Regions from separate parts of the Ramlibacter sp. 2FC genome, predicted to be linked through region 1. Evidence: predicted binding sites of a transcription regulator. Region 1 holds the regulator's gene; the other holds the start of a gene.
The links. Region 1 encodes FliA, which starts transcription of late flagellar genes. Its sites were predicted from a motif close to CTAAAGTTTNNNNNNNNNNNGCCGNTA; they were not measured.
Positions count from the first base shown of each region.

Region 2: the regulator FliA is predicted to act here: its motif matches at 3,298-3,324, upstream of kleA (stable inheritance protein KleA).

Region 1 is NZ_SCMM01000018.1:48,086-59,827, reverse strand. Features, by position in the region: gene flgJ (flagellar assembly peptidoglycan hydrolase FlgJ) at 1-508, opposite strand, end outside; gene FFS10_RS10055 (flagellar basal body P-ring protein FlgI) at 510-1,673, opposite strand; gene FFS10_RS10050 (flagellar basal body L-ring protein FlgH) at 1,678-2,358, opposite strand; gene flgG (flagellar basal-body rod protein FlgG) at 2,355-3,137, opposite strand; gene flgF (flagellar basal-body rod protein FlgF) at 3,155-3,883, opposite strand; gene flgE (flagellar hook protein FlgE) at 3,930-5,252, opposite strand; gene FFS10_RS10030 (flagellar hook assembly protein FlgD) at 5,269-5,922, opposite strand; gene flgC (flagellar basal body rod protein FlgC) at 5,940-6,356, opposite strand; gene flgB (flagellar basal body rod protein FlgB) at 6,368-6,766, opposite strand; gene flgA (flagellar basal body P-ring formation chaperone FlgA) at 6,944-7,690, shown strand; gene flgM (flagellar biosynthesis anti-sigma factor FlgM) at 7,800-8,120, shown strand; gene FFS10_RS10005 (hypothetical protein) at 8,136-8,489, shown strand; gene FFS10_RS10000 (RNA polymerase sigma factor FliA) at 8,514-9,227, opposite strand; gene FFS10_RS09995 (MinD/ParA family ATP-binding protein) at 9,245-10,042, opposite strand; gene flhF (flagellar biosynthesis GTPase FlhF) at 10,035-11,345, opposite strand; gene flhA (flagellar biosynthesis protein FlhA) at 11,342-11,742, opposite strand, start outside.
Region 2 is NZ_SCMM01000019.1:254-5,718, forward strand. Features, by position in the region: gene FFS10_RS10180 (transcriptional repressor gene korB) at 1-819, opposite strand, end outside; gene FFS10_RS10185 (ParA family protein) at 816-1,580, opposite strand; gene FFS10_RS10190 (transcriptional regulator KorA) at 1,577-1,885, opposite strand; gene FFS10_RS10195 (DUF2761 domain-containing protein) at 2,006-2,416, opposite strand; gene kleE (KleE stable inheritance protein) at 2,418-2,744, opposite strand; gene kleA (stable inheritance protein KleA) at 2,954-3,190, opposite strand; gene korC (transcriptional repressor KorC) at 3,348-3,605, opposite strand; gene FFS10_RS10215 (hypothetical protein) at 3,622-4,830, opposite strand; gene FFS10_RS10220 (hypothetical protein) at 4,842-5,060, opposite strand; gene FFS10_RS10225 (antirestriction protein) at 5,105-5,465, opposite strand, start outside.

The DNA.
Region 1 (11,742 bases):
TCTCGCGCCGGCCCCACGCGGACTCGTGCGCCGCCTGGGCCAGGATGAAGGATTCGGGCAGGCCGGTCTGCTGCGCCGCCAGCGACGCGGCCGCCTGGTGCTGGCGCAGGAAGTCCTCCTGGGTCGCGGCGCCGCGCGCTGCGGCGCGTTCGGCTGGTGCTGGTGTCGGCTTCGGCGCCGCCTCGGCCGCCGCGCTGCCGCCCGCGAGGTTGCGCTCGAGCTGTTTGGCGATCATGTCGGCCAGGCCGCCGGGCAAGCCGCTCAGCTGCGTCGCGTATTGGCTGTCGAGCAGTTCGGTGCCCATGTCGGTGCCGCTGTTGTCGCCCAAGCTCGAAGGCAGGGTGTTCGCGCGCATGCTCTTCATCAGCTCCTGCATGAAGACCGCCTCGAACTGCCGGGCCGCCTCCTTGATCGCGGCCCGCGGGTCGCGGCCGGCCGAGGCGCGCAACCCGTCCAGCGTCTTGAGGTCGGAGGACAGGCCCGTCGCGAGGCTGTGGGGGCGTGTCATTTCAGATGACCTCGAGCTCGGCCTGCAGGGCGCCGGCGACCTTCATGGCCTGCAGGATGGCCAGCAGGTCCTGGGGCGTGGCGCCCAGGGCGTTCAGCGCCTTGACCACCTCGCTCAGCTGGGCGCCGGCCGGCAGCTGGATCAGGGCGCCGCCGTCCTGCCGGATCTGGATGTCCGATTGCTGCGAGACGACGGTCTGGCCGGCCGAGAACGGCCCGGGCTGGCTGATGACCGGGGTGGTGCTGATGGTCACCGCCAGGTTGCCGTGTGCCACGGCGGCCGCGCCCAGGGTGACGGACTGGTTCATCACGATGGAGCCGGTGCGCGCGTTCAGCACCACCTTGGCCGCGGGCGCGGCCTGGCGCACCGGCAGGTTCTCGATGTCGGCGAGAAAGGCGACCCGCTCGCCGGGGTGGGCGGGCATGCGCACGCGCACCACCCGCCCGTCCAGGGCCTCGGCGGTCTGCGCGCCCTTGGCGCGGTTGATGGCCTCGGCCACCTGGCGCGCCGTGTCGAAATCGGCCGCGTTGAGGTCGAGCTGCACATGCTCGCCCTGGTGCAGCGGCGTGGGCACGCTGCGCTCGACCGTGGCGCCGCCCGGGACGCGGCCCGCACTGAGATGGTTGATCTGTACCCTGCTGCCACCGGCCGCGGCGCCTGCGCCGCCGACCACCAGGTTGCCCTGCGCCAGTGCGTAGACCTGTCCGTCGGCGCCTTTGAGCGGGGTTGCGATCAGGGTGCCGCCGCGCAGCGACTTGGCGTTGCCCATGGAGGACACGTTGATGTCTATGGCCTGGCCCGGCTGGGCGAAGGCGGGCAGCTGGGCCGTGACCATGACGGTGGCCACGTTCCTGAGCTGCATGTTGGTGCCCGGCGGCACGTTGACGCCCATCTGCTGCAGCATGGCCGTCACGCTCTGCGCGGCGAACGGCGTCTGTGCGGTCTGGTCGCCCGTGCCGTCCAGGCCCACCACCAGGCCGTAGCCCACCAGCGGGTTGCTGCGCACGCCCTGGACGCTGGCCACTTCCTTGATGCGCAGGGCCTGGACCGGAAGGCACACGCCCAGGGTCAGCGCGGCGGCGAGGCCGAGCAGGCGCCAGAGCGCGCGCGGGGTCCGGCTGAGGCGCCTTGGCCGGGGCAGGGGAGAGGCGGGAGGGAGAGCCATGGGGTCAAAGCGGCAGCAAGGTCAGGAAAAAGCGTGCCAGCCAGGCCATGGCCTGGGCCTCGGCCTGCTGGCCCTGGCCGCGGTAGGCCAGCCGCACGTCGGCGATCTGGGCGGAGCTCACCATGTTGCCGGCCTGGATGCCGCGTGGGTCGACGCGGCCGGTGAACTGCATCACCTCCACGTTGTGGTTCAGGCCGATCTGTTTCTCGCCGCTGACGATCAGATGGCCGTTGGGCAGGACCTCGATCACGGTGGCGCTGATGGTGCCCGAGAAGTCGTTGGCGCTTTCCGTGCCGCCCTTGCCCGAGAAGGTGTTGGAGGAAGATCCCGAGGCGTCGAGTCGGCCCAGCGTGCGCGCCGAGGCGAAGGGCAGGGCGCTGATGCCGCTCTCCAGCGCGCCCTTTTTCTCCACCGAGGACGCCGAGCGCTGGCTGGCCTGGACGCGTTCGACGATGTTGACCAGCAGGCTGTCGCCGACCGCGCGCGCCCTGTGCTCCTCGAACAGAGGCCGGTAGCTCGCGGCCTGGAACAGGCTGCCGGTGGTCGCGGCGGGCGCGGGCGCCGGCGCGGGGCGCGCGGTGAAGGGGCCGGCCAGCTCGACCTTGGGCGCCAGGGTCTCGCAGCCGGCCAGCAGGAGCGGCAGCGCCGCGGCGAGCAGGCGCAGGCCAGGGGCGCGCGCGCTCACAGCTGCCCCAGACGCTGCAGCATCTGGTCCGAAGTCTGGATCGCCTTGGAGTTGAGCTCGTAGGCGCGCTGGGTCTGGATCATGCCGATCAGCTCCTCGACCACGTTGACGTTCGAGGTTTCGAGGAAACCCTGCTGCAGCTGGCCCAGGCCTTCGCTGCCGGGCTGGCCGGCGGTTGGCGTGCCCGACGCGGCGGTCTCGCTGTAGAGGTTCTGGCCACGCGGCTCGAGTCCGCCCGGGTTGACGAAGCCGACCAGTTGCACGGTGCCCAGCTGCACCGGCTGGGCGGCGCCCGGCACCACGGCCGAGACCACGCCGTCGGCGGAGATGGTGACGCTGCGCGTGTTGGCGGGGATGGTGATGCCCGGGGCCACGGCATAGCCGTTGTTGGTCACGAGCTGGCCGCTGGCATTGGTCTTGAAGGACCCGTCGCGCGTGTAGGCGGCCGTGCCGTCGGGCATCTGGATCTCGAAGAAGCCGCTGCCGTTGATGGCCACGTCCAGCGCGTTGCTGCTTTGCTGCAGGTTGCCCTGGGCGAAGTTGCGCGCCGTCGCCACGGCGCGCGTGCCCAGGCCGACCTGCAGGCCGGTGGGCAGGTTGGTCTGTTCGCTCGAATTCGCGCCGCTTTGCCTGAGGTTCTGGTACATCAGGTCTTCGAGCTGGGCGCTGGCCCGCTTGTAGCCGGTGGTCGCCACGTTGGCCAGGTTGTTGGAGACATGGTCCAGCTGCGTCTGCTGGGCCTCCATGCCGGTCTTCGAAATCCAGAGGGCGCGCATCATGGTGTCGGGTTCCGTGTTCAGTTGGTGCTGAGCAGCTTGGCCGAGGCGTTCTCGTCGGCCTCGGCGGTCTTGAGCATCTTCATCTGTTGCTCGAACTGGCGCGCCGCGGAGATCATGGCCACCATGGTCTCGACGGCGTTCACGTTGGATTGCTCCAGCGCGCCCTCCTGCAGCCGCGCGTTCGGATCGGCCGGCAGCTCCTCGCCCTGCGCGGCGCGGAACAGGCCGTCGCCGCCGCGCTGCAGCGGCGCCTCGGGCGTGACCAGCTTGAGGCGGCCCACCGCCGAGGTGGCACCGCGGCCGTTGCGCGCGCTCACGGTGCCGTCGGCGGCGATGCTCACCTGCGCGTTGGGCGGCAGCTGCAAGGGGCCGCCTTCGCCCAGCACCAGCAGGCCGCCTTGGGTCATCAGGCTGCTGTCTGCCGAGACCGTCAGCGCCCCGGCCCGGGTGTAGGCCTCGGTGCCGTCCAGTCCCTGCACGCTGAGCCAGGCGTTGCCCTGCAGGGCCACATCCAGCGGCCGGCCGGTGTGCTGGACGCTGCCCTGCCTGGCGTCGTAGCCGGTGGTGGTCTCGAGCGCGTACACGCGGGTGCTCGCACCGTCGCCGCGCACCGGCACGGCGCGCAAGGCCTGCAGCTCGGCGCGAAAGCCCAGCGTCGAGGCATTCGCCAGGTTGTTGGCCAGCACCTCCTGGCGCTGCATGGTGGCCTTGGCGCCGGACATCGAGAGGTAGATCATGCGGTCCATGGGCGGGCCTCGGTGGGTGCTTCGGGAGGGCGGCGGCCTGTGGCGATCAGCGCATGTTGACCAGGGTCTGCATGACCTGGTCCTGCGTCTTGATGGTCTGGGCGTTGGCCTGGTAGCTGCGCTGCGCCGTGATCATGTTGACCAGCTCGGCCGTCAGGTCCACGTTGGACTCCTCCAGGGCGCCCGATTGCAGCACGCCCATGTTGCCCGAGCCGGGGGCGCTGCGCGTGGGATCGCCCGAAGCGTAGGTGGCCGTCCAGGCGTTGCCGCCCAGGGCCTGCAGGCCCTGGGGGTTGCGGAAGGTCGCCAGCTCCAGTTGCGCCACCGAGGCACTCTGGCCGTTGGAGAAGCGCGCCATCACCACGCCGCTGGCGTCGATCGAGGTGCCTACCAGCTGGCCCGCGGTGTAGCCGTCCTGCGACAGGTTGGTGACGCCGAAGTTGGTGCCGTACTGGGTGGCGCGCGACAGGTCCACCGTGATGGCCTGCGGGCCGCTGGAGCCCGGGACCGTGATCGGGATCTGGCCGTTGGTGACGGTGCTGCCGTCGGCCAGCAGCACCGAGCCGCCGCCGGCGGCCGTGGGGTTGCCGCCGGAGGTCGGGAAGTTGATGGTGGCGATGGGCTCGGGTGCCGCGGCGCTGCCCTGCAGCGTGCTGCCATCGACCGTGCCGAAGACCTTCCAGGTGTTGTCTCCCGTCTTCTGGAAGTAGTAGGTCACTGCCATGTCGTCGCCTTGTTCGTTGAACACGGTGACCGAGGTGGCGTTGTTGTAGCTGCTGGGGTCGTTGAAGTCGATGCTGTTGGTCGCGCCCGCGGGGCCGGTGGCGGCGGCGCGCGCGTCGACGTTGAACTCCAGGTCGACGCCGCTGGTCATGCGCGGCTTGATGCCGGTGGTCGGCAGCTGGATCGGCTCCAGGCTCGCGCTGGGCAGTCCGTTGGCGTCGATGGAGTGGCCCAGCAGCACCTGCTGCTGGTTGTTCTCCACATAGCCCTGGCGGTTGATCTTGAACTGGCCGTTGCGGGTGTACAGGTTGGCGCCGTCCAGCTGGGGCGTGGCGTTGGGGCCGGCGCCGGGATCGCTCAGGACCTTGGCCACCTGGAAGAAGCCGGCGCCGTTGATGGCCAGATCCAGCGGGTTCTCGGTGGTGGTGATGTTGCCCTGCGTGAACTGCTGGGCCACCGCGGCCAGCTGGACGCCGATGCCGATGTTGCTGGCGCCCGAGCCGTTGATCGAGGCCGCGTACATGTCGGCGAACTCGGCGCGCGCGGACTTGGCGCCAAAGGTGCCGGCATTGGCCACGTTGTTGCCGATGACGTCGAGGTTCTTGCTGGAGGCGTTGAGGCCGGACAGGCCTTGCTGGAAGCTCATGCGGTGGACTCCTGTGTCAGTGCTGCAGGACCGCAGCGACGCTGTTGTAGGCCGCGCTGCGGCCGCTGTAGAGGTCGAGCTCCAGGCCGCTGGCGCCGGTGATCACCGCCCCGACCGTGTCGCGCGTGTAGGTGGTCGCCGTGCTGGCTGCACTGCCCGAGCCCGTCGTGACCTTGAAAGTCACCTCGCTCAGGTCGGTGCCGCCCTCAGGCGACCAGGAGAAGTGGTGACGGCCTTTGTCCAGGGCGCCCAGGCTGAAGCGGTCGATCACCTGACCGCTCGCGTCGCTGACCTCCACGTTCACCGACGCGGCGCTGTCGGCGAGCTCGAAGGCGCCGCGCCCCTGTCCCTCGCTGAGGGTCATGCTGTTGCCTGGCACCAGCACGTCGCGCCCGATCAGGGTCGCCGCCTGCAGCGCCTGCGCCTGCTGGAACGAGCTGGCCATGGTGCCCAGGGAGGCGTTCAGCTTCTCGACCCCGGCAACGGTCTGGATCTGCGCCATCTGGCTGGTCACTTGCGCGTTGTCCAGCGGGTTCAAGGGGTCCTGGTTCTGCATCTGCGTGACCAGCAGCTTGAGGAAGCGGTCCTGAGAGCCGGCCTCGGCCTGTGTGCTGGTGACGGCGGCGCTGCTGCTGGAGGCCGTGGTGGCGCTGGAGATGGCGTTGATCATGGTGGGTCCTGGGGCGCTCACAGGCCCATTTGCAGGGTCTTGAGCAGGAGCGTCTTGGCTGTGTTCATGACCTCGACGTTGTTCTGGTAGGAGCGGGACGCCGAGATCATGTCGACCATTTCCTGCACCGCGTTCACGTTGCTGTAGGTCACATAGCCTTCGGCGTCGGCCTGCGGGTGGGCCGGCGCATGCACACGGCGCCCGGGCGTCGCGTCCTCGGTGACCTGCGTGACCTTCACGCCTGCCGCGCCGTCGTCCTGGGCCGCGTTGCCCAGCGGCAAGGTCTGGAACACCACCTGGCGCGCCTTGTAGGCCTTGCCGTCGGGGCCGGCGACGGTATCGGCGTTGGCCAGGTTGCTGGCCACGGTGTTCAGGCGCTGCGACTGCGCGCTCACGGCGCTGCCCGAAATGCTGAAGATCTGGAACATCGACATGGCGGGCCAGCTTACTGTCCGGTGATGGCGCTCAGGGCCGTGCGCACGCCGGCGTTGATGAAGCGCAGCGTGGCCTCGTAGCGCACGGCGTTGTCGGCGAAGTTGGCACGCTCGCGGTCCATGTCGACCGAGTTGCGGTCCAGGTTGGTCTGCGCGGCCTGGGCATAGTTCAACGCTGCTGCGGACCGGCCTGCGCCGGTCTGGACCATGTGGCCGGGGGCCGTGGCCGCCAGCGCCGCGGCGCCGGCCCCGCTGGCCTGGCGCATGGCCGCGGCGAAGTCCATGTCGCGCGCCACGTAGCCGGGGGTGTCGGCATTGGCGATGTTGCTCGCCAGCAGGCGCTGCCGCTCGGCGCGCAGCACCAGCGCGTCCGACTGGAAGCTCAGCGATTGGGTGAGGCGGTCTAGCATGACGAAGGCTCCTGGTGTCTGCGGCACAGGTCGCGACGGGCGGCCGGGCAGTCGGGACCCATTGTCGGAATCTGCGGCTGCCCCGTTCACGCGAATAAGCGGCCAAAAAACGCTCAATTCGAAGCCAGGCCGGCGGCCGCTGCGCCTACAGTCACGATGGAGCTTCCCCTTGCCCGCATGTCCAAACCGCGCTTCATTCCTGGCGACTGGCGACGCACCTTGTGCGCCGGCCTGATGCTGCTGTGCGCCCTGCGCGGCGCAGCCGCGGACACGACGCCCGATGCCGCACCGCTTGCCGGTCGGCTGACCGAGTGGGTCCAGGCCCATGCCGGTGGGGCGGCGGTCGCGGGCCCGGCGGGCCGGCGGCCGCGCGTGGAGGTCAGCCTGGGCGCGCTCGACGAGCGCATCCGGCTCGCGCCTTGCCTTCGGATGGAGCCCTATCTGCCGCCGGGCACCCGGCCCTGGGGGCGCATACGCATCGGCCTGCGCTGCCTGGAAGGCGCCACGCGCTGGAACGTCTACCTGCCGGCCACGGTGCGGGTGTTCGGCCAGGCCCTCACGGCCAGCGCCGATCTGGCGCCGGGGCGGGCCTTGTCTGCCGAGGTCCTGCGCCTGGCCGAGGTCGACCTGGCGGCCGAGGCCTCGCCGGCCCTGGTCGACGCCGACGCGCTGCGCGGACGCAGCCTGGCCCGGCCCCTGGCGGCGGGCCAGGTCCTGCGCGAGCATCACCTGCGGCCCAGGCAGTGGTTCGGCGTCGGCGAGACGGTCAGGCTGCTGGCCCAGGGGCGGGGATTTGCGATCCGCAGCGAGGGGCGGGCCCTGGGCCCGGGGCTGGACGGCCAGACCGTGCGCGTGATGGTGGAAGGCGGCCGGGTGGTCAGCGGCATCGCGCGCGCCGAGCGCACCGTCGAGGTGCTGTTGTGAGCCGTGGCGGCGATGCGTCAAACAGGGCTAAATTTTTGCCTTGGGCGGCCGATACAGCGATCATGGCGGCAAGGCGCTTGCCGCATCCACTCCGTGCGAGGACATATCCATGAAAATCGGTCAACCCATTGAAGCCACGACGGTCGCCGGCACCGCTGGCGGCACAAGCCCCGCGGGCGCGCGCGAGACCGGGCGCAGCGACGCGGCGCAGCCGCCACTGGCCCCGCCCGAAGGCCGCCCCGAAAGCGCCACGGTGCACTTGTCCGGCACCGCCAGGGAGCTGATGTCCGGCACGCCCGAGTTCAACGCCGAAAAGGTCGAGGCCATGCGCCAGGCCATTGCCGAAGGCCGCTTCAAGCCCAACCCCGGAGCGATCGCCGACCAGCTGATCGCCAATGCGCGCGAGTTGCTGACCGGCCCGACCCACTGACGCCGCCCGCATCCGATGAGAACGCCCGCCCCCGCCATCGAACGCCCCGCCCAGCCGCTCGAAGCCTTGATTCGGTCGCTCGAGTCGCAACTGGAGTCCCTGGCCCAGGCCCTGCGCGAGCGCGACAGCGAAGCCATCTCCGCCGGCTCGGCGCGGCTGCAGCGCAGCCTGCAGCAGGCCATGGCAGTGCTGAGCTCGGCGACCGCGCAGGGCGGTGGCTTGCCTGACGGCCTGCGGCCGCGCCTGGCCAAGCTGCAGGGCGCCGTGGCTGCCGAGCGTGAAAGCCTGGCCCGTGCCAGTGCCGCGGTGCAGCGCGCCATGAATGTGCTGATGCCCGCGACGCCGGCCGTGGTGTACGCAGCGCCCTGATCGTTCAGGCCTCCTGTAGGGGGCTCACCACTGGCGCAGCTTGACGCGCAGGCGGGCGATCGACTGGCTGTGCAGCTGGCAGACGCGCGACTCGGTCACGCCCAGCACTGCGGCGATTTCCTTGAGGTTCATGCCCTGTTCGTAGTACATGCTCATCACGTACTGCTCGCGCTCGGGCAGCTGGGCTATGGCATCGACCAGGGCTGCGCGCAGCCGGTAGTCGTCCAGCCGGCTCAGGGGATCGGCATCGCGGTCGGCCATGTGGCGCTCGAGGAAATCGCTGTCGCCGTCCTCGCTGCCCATGTCCTCCAGGTAGACCAGCTGTGTGCCGCGCACCTTGCCCAGCAATTCCTGGTACTGCGCCAGGGCGATGCCCATCTCGGCGGCGATCTCGCTCTCGAGCGGCGCCCGCCCGAGCTTTTGCTCGAGCCTGTGCACCGCCTGCTCGATCGAGCGCTGCTGCTTTCGGTCGCCCCGGCTCATCCAGTCCGTGCCGCGCAGCTCGTCGAGCATGGCGCCGCGCACGCGCTGGGAGGCGAAGGTCTCGAACTGCACGCCCTGCGCCGCGTCGAAGCGGCTGAGCGCGTCGTTGAGCCCCATCATGCCGACCTGGATCAGGTCGTCTATCTCGACGTTGGCCGGCAGCTTGGCAATCATCTGGTGGGCCAGCCGCCTCACCAGCGGGCTGTACTGCTTGAGCATCGAACTGTGGTCGAGGCGGCCTTTGGCGGTGTACATGGAAAGCTCCGGGAATGTCAGTGCAGAACGCGGGCCGGTGCGGCTGCCGGCCGGGTCGACAGCGTGGCGTGGCCAGGCGCACGCGGTGGCGGCTCGAGCGCCTCGCGCAGCAGGCCGATCGACAGCCCGCTCAGCTGGTGCGCCAGGGCCTGCTCGCTGGCGCCCATGGCATGCGTCCATGCGAGCGGGTGCAACTGGGCACCGAGGAAGTCCCTGGCGCAGCGCGCCAGGCGCGCGGCCGCTGCTGGCAGCTGCGCCTCGTGGCGCGGCAGGTCCAGCAGCACGGCCTGGCGCCTGAGGCCGGCCTGCAGGCTCAGGGTCTTGATGCCGGCGTAGGCATGGGTGAGGCTGTCCGGCGTGTCGCCGCACAGCACCAGCGGACAGACCTCGTGCCGGGCGAAAAGGCGGCTCAGCAGTTCGGCCTGGGCGTGGAAGACGACCACGTCCGTGTCCGGCGCGGCCTGCTGCAAGGCCCTGGACCAGCGTGCCAGCAGCTCGCTGTCCGACCCAGCGCACCAGGCCGCCGGGTCGGCGGCCAGCACCGCCACATGGGTCTCGACATGCTCGATCCAGCGTTCCAGGCCGGCGCCGCGCGCCAGGGCCTGCGTCAGGGCGCGGTCCTGGCCGCCGGCGCCGGGCACGGCGTCGACCACCAGGCAGCGCAGCCCATGGCGGCCCAGCGCCCGGCACAGGGCATCGAGCAGGCGGTGCGTGCCGGCCACATGGGGATTGGCCACGAGCGGCAGCATCTGCAACTGCGGACGCTGAAAGCGGCGGCGCAGGCCCTGGGCCTGATCGGCGATCTCCTCAAGCATGCAGGCCCTCGCTAGCCGGGCCGGGCACCGGGCCGAACATGAGCTGCAGATCCTCGGCGTCCATGCGGTAGGCCGCACGGCCCTCGCGGCCGAGCGCGCGCTGCACCAGGGCCTGGGCAGACAGGCGATGCCAGTCCTCGGGCACGCGCTGCCCGTCCGCGACCTGCACCAGCTTGAGCTTGTGGCGCACCAGCACGTCGAGCGCGGTACCCAGGTGCACGGCCTCGTCCACCTTGGACAGCACCACCCCGTGGCACTCGCTGGCGCGGTAGGCCTTCGCCACATCCTCCAGGGTCTCCCCCTGGGCCGCCGCGTTCAGCACCAGCAGGCGCCGGATGCGCGCATCGCCCAGCATCTCCAGCAGCTCCTGCGTGCGGTCGTCGTGCTGGGCCAGGCCGGCGGTGTCGATCAGCACCAGCTTCTTGACGGACAGCAGGTCCAGCAGGTCATCCAGCGCCGCGCGGTCGTGGGCGGTGTGCACCGCCACGCCCAGGATGCGGCCGTAGGCGCGCAACTGCTCGTGGGCGCCGACGCGGTAGGCGTCCAGCGTGATCAGGCCCAGCTGCGCGGCGCCATGCCTGGCAGCAAAGGCCGCCGCCAGCTTGGCCGTGCCCGTGGTCTTGCCGACGCCGGTCGCGCCTACCAAAGCGAAAACGCCGCCCTGGTCCTCGAGCGCCGGCTCCGTCTCGCCGGTGCGCAGGTTGTGCGCCAGCACCTCGCGGGCCCAGGCCAGGCCGTCGCCCGCGTCCGCCGGCAGGCGCTGCACCAGGGTGCGCACCAGGGCCGGCGACAAGCCGACCTGCAGCAGCCGGGCCGCCAGCTGAGACTGGGCAGGGCTGCGCCTGAGCCCGTCCATGAACGCCATCGCGCCAAAGCGCGACTCGATCAGTGTCCTGACGTTGCGCAACTCGTCGAGCACGGCGCGCTCATGCTCGGCGCCCAGGCGCGCCGCAACGGCGTCGGCCCCGGCGGGCGCGGGCGGCTCGAGTTCAGCGGGTGAGGGCAGCGGCGCGGCCTGGCGCCGCTTGAGCATGCGCTCGCGCACGTAGTCCTGAAAGGACAGGGTGCTCATGGCCAGCTGCTGCACGTCCTCGCTCACCGAACTGGCCGGCGGGTGCCGCGAAGCGGCCTGGCCGGCGTCGGTGGTCTCGTGCCGCGGCGCGCCCTCGGCGGCCATGGCCAGCACCTCGACGCCCTCGGCGCAGGGGCGCGTCGCGAGCACCATGCCGTCGTCGCCGAAGGCGGCGCGCACCTGGGTCAGGGCGTCGCGCGCGGTGGCGGCGATGAAGCGCCTGACGTTCATGCCGCACCTCCGATCAGCGAGCCTATGCGTATGGTGTGGGTGTCGGGGATCTCGCTATGGCCCAGCACCGCCAGGCGCGGCGCGGCGCGGCGCAGCAACCGCGCCATGGGGGGGCGGATGGCGTCGGGCACCAGCAGGCAGGCAGGCACGCCGAGGTCCTCCTGCTTCTTGCTGGCGCTGGCCGCCGACTGGGTCACGGTCTCGGCCACTCCGGGATCCAGCGCCGCGCCGTGCGGCGAGGTCAGGGCCTGGGTGATCAGGCGTTCCAGGTCCGGTGCGATGGCGATTACGTCCAGCTCCTTCACAGGGCCGTAGATCTGCTGGACGATGGCGGGCGCCAGGTTGATGCGGATGCGCCTGGCGAGCTCGGCCGGCTCGGGCGTCGCGCCGGCGTGTT
Region 2 (5,465 bases), on a different contig from region 1:
CTCGCCATCCGTCTTGCCGCTGAACGCATCGACGGTGTTGGGGTCGCGGTCGCCTTCCTGGTGGCGCTTGTCCTCCAGGTACTCGCGCAGCAGCTTGACCGATCCGCGCGTCAGCTCCTGGCTGTCGTCGGCCAGCCACGCACCCACTTCCTCGGGGTTCTTCTTGAACGCCGTCACCAACTCGTTGATGACGGTCACATCCTTGGCGCGGCCAGTGTTGAACGCCTCGGCAATCGGTTCGGGCAAGTCCAGCAGCGTGACGTGCTGTGTGACGAACGCCGGCGACTTGCCGATCTCCTTGGCGATCTCCGACTTCTTCTTGCCCTTCGCCAGCTCGCGGCCGATGAAGTCCGCGATCTCGCGGGCCGTCAGTTCGTTGCGTTGCAGGTTCTCGATTACCTGGTCGGCCTCGTTGTAGTCGTTGTCGATGAAAGCCGGGATGGTGGTCTTGTCGGCCCATTTCGAGCCACGGTAGCGCCGCGCACCGTGGTTGATGAGGTAGCGGCCCGGCGCGTCCGGGTTCTCGCGCACGCTGATGGGCGACTTCACGCCGCGCAGCTTGATCGTCTCGCCGATCTCGGCGATGGACTCCGGCGAGAAGCCGGGGTTGTCCGCCGTGCGCGGCTGGTGCGGGTCTTCGTCGATGAGGTCAAGCGGCAGCTCCTGCGGGCCGCCAGGGGCCGCATTCGCGGCCTGTGGCTCGTCCAGCAAGCTCGACAGGTCGCCGAGGCCATCCAGGCCCAGCCCGCCGCCCTTGGGCTTCTCTGCGGCCGCTTGCGGGGCCTTCTTCTTGGCGTTGGTCTTTACGGCGCTGGTCATTGCGCGATCTCCATCTTCGTGAACACGTAATCCGCCAGGGCGCGCACTTCCTGGGTGGCCTTGCGCGCAGCGGTTTTCTTGATCTTCCACACTGGCATCTGCTCGCCCAGCGCCTCCGCGATACTGTCTCGCGCGCCGACACTGAACGGCAAGATCAGTTGCGGATATGCCTGCTGCAAGGTCGCCAGGTTGCTGACGTGGCGCGGCTTCCGCGCGTCCACCTTGTTCGGCACCATGCCGAGAAAGCGCAGCTTCGGGTTTTGCTTGCGCAGGTTGCCGATGACGGCAACCATCTTCTTCATGCCTTGCAAGCTGTACGCCTCCATTTCGACCGGCGAAAGCATGTAGTCGGCGGCCAGCACGGCCGCCGTCATGGCAACGCCAAGGGAAGGGGCGGTGTCGATCAGGCACACGTCGAAGAACTCGCCTAGCGCCGCGATGCTGGCCCGCAGCGCGCCGGCGGCCTGGGCCAAGTCCATCTTGTCCAGGTTGGCCAGGCTGGCATCGGCCGCGATCAGCGCCAGGCCGTCATCCTCCCGGCCAGCGAACCAGGCGCGCAGCTCGTCGCCGCCGGCGGTGAACATGCGACTGGCGGGATAGCCCGAGTCGTGGCCGGCCAGCGTCCAGCTTGCATTGCCCTGGGTGTCCAGGTCGATCACTGCAACCCGAAGGCCGCGCTCCTGGAAGTCGAACGCCAGGTGGCAGGTTGCGAAGGTCTTGCCCTGTCCGCCTTTCTGAATTGCCGTGACCAGTGTTTTCATGAGTTGGGTTCCTGTTTCCTCTTTCCCTTGGCGTCGGCTTCCCAACGCTTGACGATGAACGCTTGATGCTCCGGCAGTACCGCCGTCACCCGCGCGAAGCCCTGCGGGAGCACTTCCCCCGCCGCTGCCCACACGCGACTGACCGCTTGCGATACCGCCCCCTTGGTCAGCCCCAGCGAGGCCACAAACTCGGCCTGGGGCCTTCCATCGACCAGCACGCCGCGCGCTATGTCGATGGTCTGTTGCCCGATCTCCAGGCCCTTGATCGCCGCCTGGAATTGGGCTTCGGTTAGCCGTTTCTTCATGGAGAACACCCATATAAACTCCACACCCGGTTGTTGAACAAAAGGCGGTGCCAGCCGCCGACCATGTGCAGAAGTTTAGCTAAACTCGCCGGGCGCGTCAAGCCTTTTAGCGGCTAAAAATCACCCCTTCTTGGCGTCATCCGAATACAGCGCGGCTAGGCGCTTGAGGTCGTCGGGGCCTTGCTGAACCTCGACCACCCGCATTCCGTAGCGCCCCATCTGCGACGCGGCGCGCGAAACTGCGAGCTGCTGCGCGTGGTCGGCGCTCACGAAGAACGTCATCAACGGCCCCACGGTGCGCGTGCCGCCGCTCGCAAAGCACACGTCGAACGAACCGCCATGCACATGCGGATCGACGCCTTCAACGAGCCGCCAGGGGTCAAGGCCCCATTCCTCGGATTGCGCGCTGTACCAATAGGCCGGCGCATCGCCGTTCAAATCGCTGGCCGCGTACTCGCGCACCAGGACGGCCACGCGGCCCGTGGTTGGCTCCACGAATCCCGGCGGGTAGGGCAGGGTCTGTTTTTTCATGTCAAAGCCCCTTCGGCTTGTAGATCGAAACGAAGTAGGTGATCGCGGTCAGCACCGCGAAGTACACCAGGAACGACCAGCCGGCATACACGCCAGGCGTGTTCCAGTGGTAGAGCATCCGCACGAACTGAAAGAAGGTGGCAATCGACAGCACCCACTTGAGGATCGGCCAGACCAACACGGTCGCCACCCATACGAACTTGACCAGGCCGGCCAGCAGGCCAGCACCGGGGGCCTTGTTGGGGGCAGCAGGCGCGGCGGCAGGCTCCACCGGCGCGGGCGCGGCGGGCTGCTCGATCTCCTTGGGGAACTTGATGATGTTGGACATAGCTTGACCCTCCACGCGCTTACGTGTTGAATGCTGGGTGCTCCCACTCGGAAGCATGGTTACGGTGTGCCAGCACCAGGCCAAGCGCCCCGGATCACTCCGGGGCGTTCCTCCACCTGGGGCCGCCCTTGATCTTGCCTCGGCTCACGCAATACTCCCTTCTTGGCGTCCTCGATAGGCCCGGCCGTTGCCGACCGGGCCATGTGCTCTTACCAGCCGGCCCGGCGCTTGGCCTGCTCGACGGCTTCCATCGACCAATGGCCCTTGGCCTGCCCCTCCAGGGAGCATCCGGCGAAGTACGCCTTGCCGCGCAGTTCCTCGGCTTTGCGCACCAGCTCGGCCGCCTCGGCCATCATGGCCGCGATCTCGTCACGGCGGGCCGGGAAGTCGGTCGCTGCCGCGCCCTCCAGCTCGTCAATCCAGGGCATGATCTTGTTGTCGCTCATCGGACTTTCTCCGGTAGTTGACCTGGGCGATGTGCCCGGCCTTCAAGTGCTATATTAGGGCAAAATGCCCTAGCCTGTCAAGCACTTTAGCTAAACTTTTTTCGCTTTACCGGAATCCGAAGGCTAAACTTTAGCCGCTAAAACCTTTCCCTTGGCGTCAATCCTCTTTCCAGATCACGCCCAGCCCGGCCAGGTCGCACAGGATCGCCCATGCCGCATAGGGAATCGGGGTGTCCTCGCCGATCCAGCGGCGGATCGTGCGGTCGCCCTTCGCGCCCAGCCCCAGCGCCTTCGCGGCCTTGCTGCCGCTGAACCCGGCCAGGCGCAGCACCTCGCGGACTTCCTCGCCGGTCGGTTGTGCCCAGCGTTCGGCCGGCTTCAAGCACTCCAGCCGGATATTGGCGTCGTTCGTCATTCGTTCGTTCTCCTGGTCAAGTGATAAGCCGCAACTGGTCGAAGCCGTAGATCGACTGGATGCAGCTCGGGTCTGAATCGACCACGCGCCGGCCTGCGCGATTGGTCTTGTACGTTACCGGCCTGTCGTCGTGCGCCCACACCTGGCGGGTGTCGGGATGCACCTTCACGATGATGATGCGCTTGCCGATGTAGCGGTCGAAAACCGGGTGATGGACGCTCACGATCTCGCACCGCTGGCCGGGCTTGAACTCCACCCGGTCGGCCGGGCCTCCATCGCCATTCCTGGCGATGCTGCAGGTTGCCGCGCTCGCTCCCGGCATCGTCGTTTCCGGCGATACAGGCCCGCCCTCGACCGGCTCGGCATCGTCGGCTTTGACGATGCTGCAGGTCATCGTCGTTTCTGGCGATGCGGGATCTCGCTCCGGGCCTGCGCCGGTGATTTTTCCCTTGGCGTCCAACCCGGCGGCCCTGGCCGCCTTGATCCTGGTCGCGGCCTCGGCCGCCCAGCGCCTGGCGATGAAGGCCCGATGCGAGGGCAGCACCACATCGACCAGGACGAACCCCGGCGGCACCAGGACGGTCGCCGGTTCGCGCCGCGCCGGCGGCTCCAGGCCGGCCAGCCAAGCGGGCAGGGGAGCATCGGCCAGGCGGTCGCGGTAGCTGGCCTCGACCATCACCGGGCGCTTCTTCTCGGCTCGCTGCGCAGCCAGGATGCCGCGCGCAACCTCGTCCACCGTCATGCAGCCCTGCGCCGTGTCGAAGTGCGAGCGGTAGCCCGTTTCGGAGATAAACGGCCTGTCCAGGTCGATGACGTGGAACTGGAAGTGGGCACCCAGCGGCCCGCCGTAGCCGGCCTCGTACTCCACCAGGGCGCGCATGTCGCCATCCGCGACCAGGAACTGGCCGCGCTGGCCCCACAAGGGCACGTCGCCAGGCACCGCCGCGCAATGGCGCTCGATGACCTGGCCGGGCGCGTCGTGGTCGGCCATGCTGCCCACGTGCGTTCCGCCGTTCATCTTCCAGATGACGGCCTCGTATCGGTCGCTGGCCGCCTCGGCGGCCGCACCGTCGCCGCGCATGATCGCCGCGTCGATCTCCACCACGGCCGCCACGGCGGCGGCCAGCAGCTCGTCGCGTTCGGTGGGCAGCTCGGCCAGCAGCTCGGCCGCCGGCGCGTTCCAGTCCTGGCCCGGCTGGGCCGGCGTCTTGCGTTTCTTCGCCATCGGCCGGCCCCTCAAGTGTCAGCACGCCGCCACGCGATCACGTCGCGGGCTTCGTAGCCGTGGCGCTTGCAGTCGTCGCAGAATCCCGAGCTGAACCCCTTGTGGTTCGTGCCGATCCATGCGGCCGGCTTGCCGCATTCGTGGCCGTAGGTGCCCGGCTCGGCGTTGTGGCACTTGCCGTCCGTCGCGTAGCTGTTCGTCGGTGCCTGGGGAGCGTTGTTCCTGGTCATGGTCGCCTCCTGGAAGCCCCGGCCGAAGCCGGGGCCGCCCCTCATCAGTCAATAGCCCGGTAGATCGCGGCCGCCTCGGCGTGGCTGGCTGCGAAGCCGCGCAGGAAGTGATAGCGGTCGATCAGGGCATCGCCGGCGTCCGTGTCGGCGGCCTCGGCCGCGAGCTGGCCCAGCGCGAACAGGGTTGCGACAATGCCGGCGGCGTCGGCCGACAACTCGCCTCGGAAGCCGTTGCCGTCCACCTCGATCTCCAGGCGGTCGGCCAGGTCGGGGGCCATGTAAAAACCGCCGTCCGACAAGGTGTAGTAGTGCCAATACGCGCCGCTGTAGCGTTCGCAGAGCCGGCGAAGCCAGGCATACACCAGGGCCTCGCCGCGCATCATCAGACGCGGGCCGAAGTAGGCG